3 linked regions of the Methylosarcina fibrata AML-C10 genome follow. The protein of the gene in region 3 interacts with the protein of the main gene of each other region in a pairwise test. Links are inferred from orthologs where the notes say so. Each region holds a gene or a part of one and is shown on either strand. Other genes may lie near its edges. The genes, in order: A3OW_RS0121695, recO and ssb.

What was found.
Region 1: the proteins of ssb (region 3) and A3OW_RS0121695 interact in binary tests that used the Escherichia coli proteins (3 or more experiments, as listed by UniProt). The link is inferred for Methylosarcina fibrata AML-C10 from one-to-one orthologs.
Region 2: the proteins of ssb (region 3) and recO interact in binary tests that used the Escherichia coli proteins (3 or more experiments, as listed by UniProt). The link is inferred for Methylosarcina fibrata AML-C10 from one-to-one orthologs.

Annotation. Positions count from the first base shown.
Region 1 is NZ_KB889965.1:4,579,549-4,582,626, reverse strand. The notes cover bases 2-2,922. They hold A3OW_RS0121695 (primosomal protein N'), read right to left. Parts: upstream 2,616-2,922; coding sequence 387-2,615; downstream 2-386.
Region 2 is NZ_KB889965.1:4,074,926-4,078,081, reverse strand. The notes cover bases 36-3,034. They hold recO (DNA repair protein RecO), read right to left. Parts: upstream 1,894-3,034; coding sequence 1,177-1,893; downstream 36-1,176. Other genes in these bases: rnc (ribonuclease III), read right to left, coding at 2,768-3,034; era (GTPase Era), read right to left, coding at 1,886-2,767; pdxJ (pyridoxine 5'-phosphate synthase), read right to left, coding at 447-1,184; A3OW_RS0119225 (sigma-54 interaction domain-containing protein), read left to right, coding at 36-279. Also shown: more of A3OW_RS0119225, read left to right, coding at 1-35; more of rnc, read right to left, coding at 3,035-3,156. UniProt on the Escherichia coli protein: Involved in DNA repair and RecF pathway recombination.
Region 3 is NZ_KB889965.1:1,286,847-1,289,911, forward strand. Bases 158-3,065 are described here. They hold ssb (single-stranded DNA-binding protein), read right to left. Parts: upstream 1,901-3,065; coding sequence 1,415-1,900; downstream 158-1,414. Other genes in these bases: A3OW_RS0106220 (Uma2 family endonuclease), read right to left, coding at 424-1,038; dnaB (replicative DNA helicase), read left to right, coding at 2,093-3,065. Also shown: A3OW_RS28490 (TPR domain-containing protein), read right to left, coding at 1-112. UniProt on the Escherichia coli protein: Plays an important role in DNA replication, recombination and repair. Binds to ssDNA and to an array of partner proteins to recruit them to their sites of action during DNA metabolism. Acts as a sliding platform that migrates on DNA via reptation.

The sequences.
Region 1 (3,078 bases), 3.3 Mb from region 3 along the record:
ACCGGACATGCATCAAAAGCCTAACCCAGGACCTGGAGAAAGACTTTTGAAATTTAATAATTGATAAGAAAAACGCTTCTCAATCTCATCTCTATAAAAAAGAAACTCAGTCAATAAAATTCTCCACAGGTTAAAACTGGACACATCCCCACTGTCTGGAATGCCTTTTCTCCGCTACCACGGCAAATGATTCGGACGTAGCGGATAATACAATCCATCTATTCATTAAGGACAATGGAAATCAGCTCAGGTTTCCTGGATCGACATGCTTTTTCAATCCGAAGCGGATTTGACGCCACAACCGTTGTTTTTTCATCCCTCGCAAAGCGGGTTTGAAAAAAGCCGATCTCTCCGGCCCGGCAGGTCATTGTCAAGAAACCGGCTCGTCAATACAAATCCACCGGATCGACGTCCAACGACCAGCGCACGCTCTTACTCAACTTCATTCTTTCGATTTCCGGTATCAGAGCGTCAAACAAGGCATGCAGAGCAGGACGTCCGTTGTTTTGAAACAGCAATTGAAAACGGAAACGTCCCGCCCGCCGGGCCATCGGCGCCGATACCGGCCCCATAATGCTGGTCTGGCCGGTGTTGAGTTGCTCTGCGACGTGCCTGACCGTCTTGAGAAATTTCAGCGGCCTTACACTATCGGCAGCCTCTGCTCTCAATAAGACCTGATAACTGTAGGGCGGCAACGAAGCTTCCCGCCGTTCCGCCAGAGCGGTTTCGGCAAACCGGTGGTAGCCTTGATCGACCAGAGTCGTTAATAAGGCATGTTCCGGATGACGGGTTTGTAAAATCACCCTGCCCGGCTTCTCTGCGCGTCCGGCGCGTCCGGCCACTTGCACGATCATTTGCGCCAATTTTTCCGAAGCATGAAAATCGATGCTGTAAAGTCCGCTGTCGACGTCGAGTATGGCCACCAGGGTCACGTTAGGAAAATGATGTCCCTTGGCCAACATCTGGGTGCCCAAAATAATATCGGCACGGCCCTGGCCTATCTGTTGCAGATAATCTTCGAGCGCGCCTTTGCTGCGGGTCGAGTCGCGGTCGAGGCGGACGATGGACTTGTCAGGAAACAGTTCTTCCAAAATTTTCTCGACCCGTTCGGTACCTAGCCCCAGCGGCATTAAGGCATCCTGGCAGCAGGAAGGACAATGCTTGATCAGAGGCCGCTCCCGGCCACAATGATGGCAGCACAGCTTCTGCTCCCGGACATGAATGACCAGATTGGCGTCGCAACGGGTACATCGGGCCACCCAGCCGCATCCGTGACAGATCAACGTAGGCGCGAAGCCGCGCCGATTCAGAAACAGCAGCACCTGCTCATTTTTTAACAAGGTTTTGTTTATTTCCGCCAGAAGGGGCTCCGATAATCCTTCCTGCAGTGGTTTATTGCGAATATCCAGCAACTGAAGAACCGGCTCGACGGCATTACCGGCCCTGTTCGGCAATTGCAGCAAACGGTAGCGCTCGCTGCGCACGTTGTAGAGACTTTCCAGGGAAGGCGTTGCGGAACCCAGAAGGACAGGGATATTCAATAATTTGCCCCGGACCACGGCGACGTCGCGGGCGGAAAAACGGAAACCTTCCTGCTGCTTGAACGACGAGTCGTGCTCTTCATCCAGAATGATCAGACCCGGCTTTTGCAATGGCGTAAATAAAGCCGAGCGTGTCCCCAACAAGATCGAACACTCTCCCTGCTGCATGGCCAGCCAGGCATTTTGCCGCTCCTTATCGGTCAATTTGGAGTGGGACAGCGCGATGGGGACGACGAAACGCCGCCGGAAGCGCTCTTCCAGTTGCGGAGTCAGCGTGATCTCCGGCAACAGCACCAGGACCTGCTGCCCCCGTTCCAATACGGTACGGATGATTTGCATGTACACTTCGGTTTTACCGCTACCGGTTACCCCTTCGAGCAAAAACACCCCGAACCGGTCTAATTTTTCACAAACGGCGGTTACTGCCGCCTGCTGTTCAGGATTGCATTGTATGGTATCATCCCGGTTCGAAGCCGGAAGGGGAGCCAACGTCGTAACGGGCGACGCAAGACAAACCCAACCCTTCGTCATTAACTGTTTTAATGCAGGGCGCCAGTTTTTTCCCGCTGCTGAAAGTTCCGTCTCGGCCAGAATCGATTGATGTTCGCGGAAAATTTCCAGCAATTTCTGTTGAGCCGGAGCCCTAGTCAATTGTTGAAGCGCCATCGTTTTGCCCGATTCAGTTAGAGCATAACGTTTTTCTGTGATCGGGCCGGCCGGCTTGCCCTGTCTCAGAGCCACCGGAAACGCGGCTGCGAACACTTCGCCCAAAGGATGATGATAATAGCGACTGGCCCAATGCAGTAAACGGATATCGTTTGCAGACAGCAGCGGCTGCAAATCCAGAACTCGCAGCACCCGTTTCAACTTATCGGCAGCGAACTCGCTTTTCCAGACCACGTCGACCAGAAACGCGATTTTTTTGCCTTTGCCGAAAGGAACTTCAAGACGTATGCCGGGTTGTGACGATTCGGTTTCAAAAGATTGGGGCGGTAAATAGTCGAAGAGCCGATAAATGGGAACGGCAACCGCAACCCTGAATACGGGCCCGTTTTCAGCCGGAAACTCAGCCATAGGGTTACATGATTTTTGCTAAGGAATTGCCAAGTTTCTATGCAGGCTTGACGGTAAAGTTACCCACAAAATCTGTGGATAAGTCTGTGAATAACAGGTTTTTAACGGTGCTTAACAACGGTTTTTATTGAAGTTTTGTTAACTTGGTCACATTTTGGTCACAACATATTTTCATTAAATTTCAATATCTTACAATTCAAATAGAGGAATTGCACACTCTCCGGCTCGTTTTCGGTCCGATGCGGCCTTATTGTGAATTAGTTTTTACTGGATGGGGTAGCTAAATGTTTCTCAGCTCGCTTACGCTTTCTAAAGCGCAGTCATCGGCAAAATAATTTTCTTGCCGGCGGCTTAACCCGAATGGCTCCGCTGCGGAATCAGATCGTGCGTGAAAAAAACTAGTGTACCCGAAGATCGGTAGAACCGTACGGCTGTGTACGCCCAATCGCAGAAGAAATTAATA
Region 2 (3,156 bases), 2.8 Mb from region 3 along the record:
CTCAGGAATCTGTGCGAAAGACTCTGCATTTTGCTGGCCGGCAGGACCATCGAGCCGGAAAATCTGCCGCTGGAAATCAGCCAGATCCGCAGCAGCCAGAAACCTACCGGATTCACGTTGCCGGAAACCGGTTTGCAACTGGATTCGCTCGAAGCCGATTTGATCCATCAGGCGCTGAACCGCACCAACGGCAATCGCAGCAAATCGGCGCGGCTGTTGGGGCTGTCCAGGGACACCCTGCTCTACCGCATGCAAAAGCACGGTTTTTCAACTCATTAACTCCCCACGCCCAGGAAACGTCTCGAAAGTCTGTTCTTGCTTAACGCCTGTCAGTTTTTCCAATCCGTCGTTCCGGCAGGGGTTGCCTGAGCCCGGATGCCAGGGAGGACGGGACTTGGTAGGCCGGATAAGCAAAGCGCATCCGGCACCGGGTGGTGGATGCGCTTTTACAATCGGGCCGCCGTCATGATCCGCTTGAGGTCGGCTACCGCTTGCGCCAAGCCGGAAAACAAGGCCCGAGCCACGATGGCATGGCCGATATTGAGCTCGACCAGTTCGGGAATCGCCGAAATCGCTTCCACATTATGATAATTTAAACCGTGGCCGGCATTCACCTGCAATCCGGCGGCCCTGGCGATCTGCGCGGCGTGCCGGATGCGGCCCAGCTCTTCCGCCTGTTCGAGCGCAGAGCCCGCGTCCGCATAGCGCCCGGTATGCAGCTCGACCACCGGGGCGCCGGCCTTGACCGACGCTTCGATCTGTTCCTCATCCGGATCGATGAACAGCGATACCTCGACGCCGGCCGCGCCGAGCCTTTCGCAAGCCCATTGCAGGCGGGGCAGATTGCCGGCGACGTCGAGCCCGCCCTCGGTGGTCAACTCTTCGCGTTTTTCCGGCACTAGGCAGCAGGCCTGGGGCTTCAGTTTTTCGGCGATGCCGACCATTTCCTCGGTCACGGCCATTTCCATATTGAGTTTCGTGTGGATCATGTCTTTCAGCAGATACAGATCCCGGTCCTGGATGTGCCGCCGGTCTTCCCGCAGGTGGGCGGTAATGCCGTCGGCGCCCGCCTGCTCCGCCGCCAGCGCCGCCTGGACCGGCTCCGGATAGCGCGTGCCTCGGGCCTGGCGCAAGGTCGCGACGTGGTCGATATTCACTCCTAACAAAATCGGGGATTTACTCATTTTTGGTTTGTTTGATCAGCGTGTTGATAATGGTGCGGCTTTTCAGCGGTTTGCCCTGTGAATGGGCATCGATCAGCGCGCGCATCAGGTTTTTGGCTTCGGCCAGGACCTCAGGATCGCCGAAGTCTCCGGCCGGAACCGCGCGCAAGGTTTTTCCGGAATACGGCCCGTCGACCGCTTCCGTGGGCCCCAGCTCGGCATCGATCCGGTACCGTTTCGCCGGATCGATCGGCCGGTCGTCGAGATAATCCTTGTCCAGTTGAAAGCCGTAGCCGGCGCATTCCAGCAAACGGAACTCGAAATCGCGCAGAGCGGCTTCCAGTCCCGCGCCTGCCGACAGACGAAACAGACAGTCGCGGTAATGGCCGAAAACGTCCGGATGGGGATCGTGCTTGTGCAGAAAATGCATCACCAGTTCATTCACGTAAAAGCCGGAATAAAGCGCAAGTCCCGTTAATTCAAGATACGGGCGCGCCATTTCGACGTCGGTCAGAAGTTTTAATTCCGACTTGCCGGTAAAGGACACGTTCAAGGGAACGAAGGGCCGCAATAAGCCGAGAAACCGGGATTTCGCTTTGCGAATGCCTTTGGCCAGCAAAGACAGCCTGCCGAAATCCCGGGTCAATACCTCAAGAATTAAGCTGGTTTCCCGATATTTCCGCTCTTGCAGAATAAAGGCCGGTTGCAGATAAACCGCGGTTTCACTCATGAAAGCCCAGGTTCTGCAAAGCGCGTTCATTGTCCGACCAACCCTTTTTGACCTTTACCCAGAGCTGTAGATACACTTTCTGGCCGATCAAATTTTCAATGTCGTGACGGGCGTCGATGCCGATTTTTTTCAATAATTCGCCCTGCCGGCCGATGACGATGCTTTTCTGGGTCAGGCGTTCCACCCAGATGATGGCGTAAATCTTGCTGATTTCCGGATGTTCTTCGTACCGCTCCACTTCCACCGTCAACGCGTACGGCAGCTCATCGCCCAATCGCCGGGTCAGTTTTTCCCGGATAATCTCGGCGCATAAAAACCGTTCGGGGCGGTCGGTGATTTGATCTTCCGGGTAGATCAGGCCGCCTTCCGGCAAAAGCTCCATGATGCACCGCTCCAGTTGCTCCAGATTGATGCCTTTCAGGGCCGAAATCGGCACCATGTGCTGAAACGGAAACCGGTGCTGCGCTTCGGCAAAGAAAGCCAGGATCTCGTCCTTCTCTTTCACCTTGTCGACCTTGTTGACCGCCAGGATGACCGGCAAGCCGGCCTGTTCCAGCTTTTTGAAGATGACTTCGTCGTACTCGTGCCAGGATAGCCCGTCGATCAGCCAGACGACCACATCGACGCCGAGCAGGGAAGTGTCCGCCGTCCTGTTCAAATAGCGGTTCAGCGCCCGCTTCTCGCTGCTGTGCATGCCGGGCGTATCCATATAGATCACCTGCCCGGCCTCGGTCGTGTTGATGCCTAAAATTCGATGCCGAGTCGTTTGCGGCTTTCTGGAAGTAATGCTGATTTTCTGCTTCAGCATGTGGTTCATCAGAGTCGACTTGCCGACGTTGGGACGCCCGATCAGGGCAACGAAACCGCACTTCATCTATTGTTCCTTATTCAGCAAATTAAGCATCTGCTCGGCTGCGGCCTGTTCCGCTCTTTTTCGGGTCGCCCCGACGCCGATGCAGGCATCCTTCAATAGCGGAATGGTGCATTTGACTTTGAACGTTTGTTCGTGAGGAAGTCCCGACATGGTAATGAGAGTGTATTCCGGCAGTTCGATCTTTTTCGATTGCATCAGTTCCTGCAATTGCGTCTTCGGATCCTTTCTCCAGTTGTCCAGCGAAACGCTTTGCAGTTTTTCGGCGAACAGTTGCAGTATCCAGCGCTGGCAAGCGTCGATGCCCTGGTCCTGAAACAAGGCTCCGATAATGGCTTCCAGAGCGTCCGACAGGATGGAGTCTCGGCGAAATCCGCCGCTTTTGAGCTCGC
Region 3 (3,065 bases):
CCGAACGCCCGCTTTCCGCGCTTTTGGGCAAATCACTGTAATAACGAATGGCCCATTCCAGCATTAAAGGATTGTCCAATTTGTCTTTGGCAACGGTGATGACGTTAATCATAACGGTCTATTATGGATAGGTTAAGGGTTTTGCCGGGCGGTAAATTCCGCCTGATGGCTCATGTTCATTCCGTTGCTGATTGTACCGTGACTTGGCCGTTCATCCGCATGGGGAGGAATGACATAAAGAACCACCGACTTTTCATTTTCCCGTTCTAAAACTAAGATGCATTGGAATGTGTTGAACAACGCTGCCGTACAGATTACCGATAGTAAGCAAGCCTACCTTTCTTTCTCGACAGCGCCCGATATGCCCCGAGGGCATTCGTCCAACAGCCTGTTGGACAGATGGATTCCGCTTTAATGGCATGCTTAATCATCATCGAACGATTCAAACACTTCCTTCAAATCAACAGCCAACTCGGGAAACAGATGCGATGAAACCGTATCGGGGCTGACATACATGGCTTTTAATTGATAATGGCCGTTTTGATCCAGCACAAATTGATGAATCATTGATTCGTAAGGATAAACCAGCCAGTATTCAATTACGCCGCTTTCCTGGTAAAGCTGGTATTTTATTTTTAAATCCTTTTGCATTGAGCCTTTTGATACGATCTCAATGATCCAGTCCGGCGCGCCGTTACAACCTTGTTCATCCAGCAGTTCACGGTTGCATATCACGCAAAGATCGGGCTGTACGACGGTGTGTATGTCCTGACTGGCCAAAATGGATTTTTTGCGGTCATAAAGGCGCACGTCGAACGGCGCGGCATAAACGCGGCATTTTTTATGTTTAAAATAGCCATGCAATAGACTGCTGAGATTTATCGAAACACCTTGATGCCGCACATTCGGCGCGGGCGACATCAAGGATATTTTGCCCCTGATCAATTCGACCATTTCGCTGAATTGCCAAGTCAGGTAATCAGCGTAACTATAAGTCCGGTTTACGTCCAATTGTGAAAGCTGCGTTATTTTGGCCATAGCCGCCTACCTCAAATAATTACTTTAACTCTCGTAGCGCAATCGGGCCGGTTGCTTGTTGGTTTCGACCTGCGCTTGACGCGTGTATCATCCGTGAATTTCATGACATCATTTCGACAGAACTTAAACCACACTATCGATTTCGATGCCCAAGATACATACACTTTTAATGGCTGCAACTGTTTGAGCACATTTTGATAAGATTATCCGTAAGTCAAAAAACACATCCGGGCCTACTCTGAAACTCTTTTTTGCACATAGGTCCGGCGTATATTGTAATCGATGCAACTTTAAACAATTTTCAGGGCGGAAACAAATAAGCCTCTTTTTACAGAGGCTTAGGATTATAATTTACATTAATTGTCTATGGTGTAAATTAGAACGGAATATCGTCGTCAAAATCGTCGTAATTGGGCGGAGGCGGCATCGAGTCGGAAGGCATCGCCTCGGAGCGGTGTCCTGACGACGACGGTCTGCCGGCAGGGGCATGGCCGCCTTGAGGCTGGTCTCCGCCGAAGCTGGCGGTGCCGCCGCTGCGGCTGTCCAGCATATGCATCTCTTCCGCGACGATTTCGGTCGTATAGCGGTCCTGTCCGTCCTGTCCTTGCCACTTCTGGGTCCGAATGCGTCCTTCCACATAAACCTGGCTGCCTTTTTTCAAATATTCGCCGGCCACTTCGGCAAGACGGCTAAAAAAAACCACGCGGTGCCATTCGGTCTCTTCCTTGCGCTCGTTCGTCTGTTTGTCTCTCCATCTTCTGCTGGTAGCCAGGCGAATGGTCGTTACCTGGCCGCCGTTCGGCATGAAGCGAACCTCAGGATCGGCACCCAACCTTCCTATCAATATAACTTTATTCAGCATCTTTTACTCCAAAATGTTATTTTCCACTGCATCTAAGCATTTCTATTTCAACTGAGACATGTTCGAACGGAGAAAGTTGTCAGGCCGGTGCATGGAGTCACAGTTAAATTTGATAAAATGGCAGTATATCAAAACCGGGGCTCTTGCGAATACGACCCGGAAAAAATCTTTACCCATCATTCCGGAATTGTTATGTCAGAACCACTTCTCTATCCTCAGGACGTTTCGCTGGAAGCGTTAAAGATCCCGCCCAATTCGATTCAGGCCGAACAATCGGTGCTGGGCGGATTGATGCTGGACAATCAGACCTGGGATTCCGTTTCGGATAAAGTGTCCGAAGAGGACTTCTATCGCAAGGACCATCGCCTCATTTTCAAAACCATCGCTGCTCTCGCCGAAAAACAGGTTCCGTTCGACGTCATCACCATTTCGGAAGCCCTGGAAGCGGTGGGCGAACTGGAAAACGTCGGCGGCCTGGCCTACTTGGGCCTGCTGGCCAAGGAAACGCCGAGCGCCGCGAACATCGTCAGTTACGCCAACATCGTCCGGGACCGGTCGGTGCTGCGCCAGTTGATCCACGTCGGCACCCGGATTGCCGATTCCGCGTTCAATACCGAAGGCCGGGATACCTCCGAACTGCTCGAACAGGCCGAGCGCGACGTCTTCAAAATCGCCGAGCAGCGTCAGCGCGGACAAGGCGGCTTCCAGTCGATCAAAACGCTGCTGGCGCGCGCGGTGGACAAGATCGAAATCATGTTCGCCCAGGAAGGCTCGATTACCGGCGCCGGCACCGGCTTTACCGAGCTGGACCGGCTGACTTCCGGCCTGCAGCCGGCCGACCTGATCATCGTGGCCGGCCGTCCCTCGATGGGCAAGACCACGATCGCGATGAACATGGCGGAAAATATCGCCATCAAAAGCGGCACGCCAGTCGCAGTCTTCAGTATGGAAATGCCGGGCGACGCTCTGGCGATGCGGATGATGTCGTCGCTGGGCCGCATCGACCAGCACCGGGTCCGCACCGGCAAGCTGGAAGACGACGACTGGCCGCGCCTGACTTCGGCGATGAGCCTTCTCGCCGAAACCAAGCTGTTTATCGACGACACGCCCGCGCTGACGCCCACCGAAGTGCGTTCGAGAGCCCGGCGGCTGACGCGCGAACACG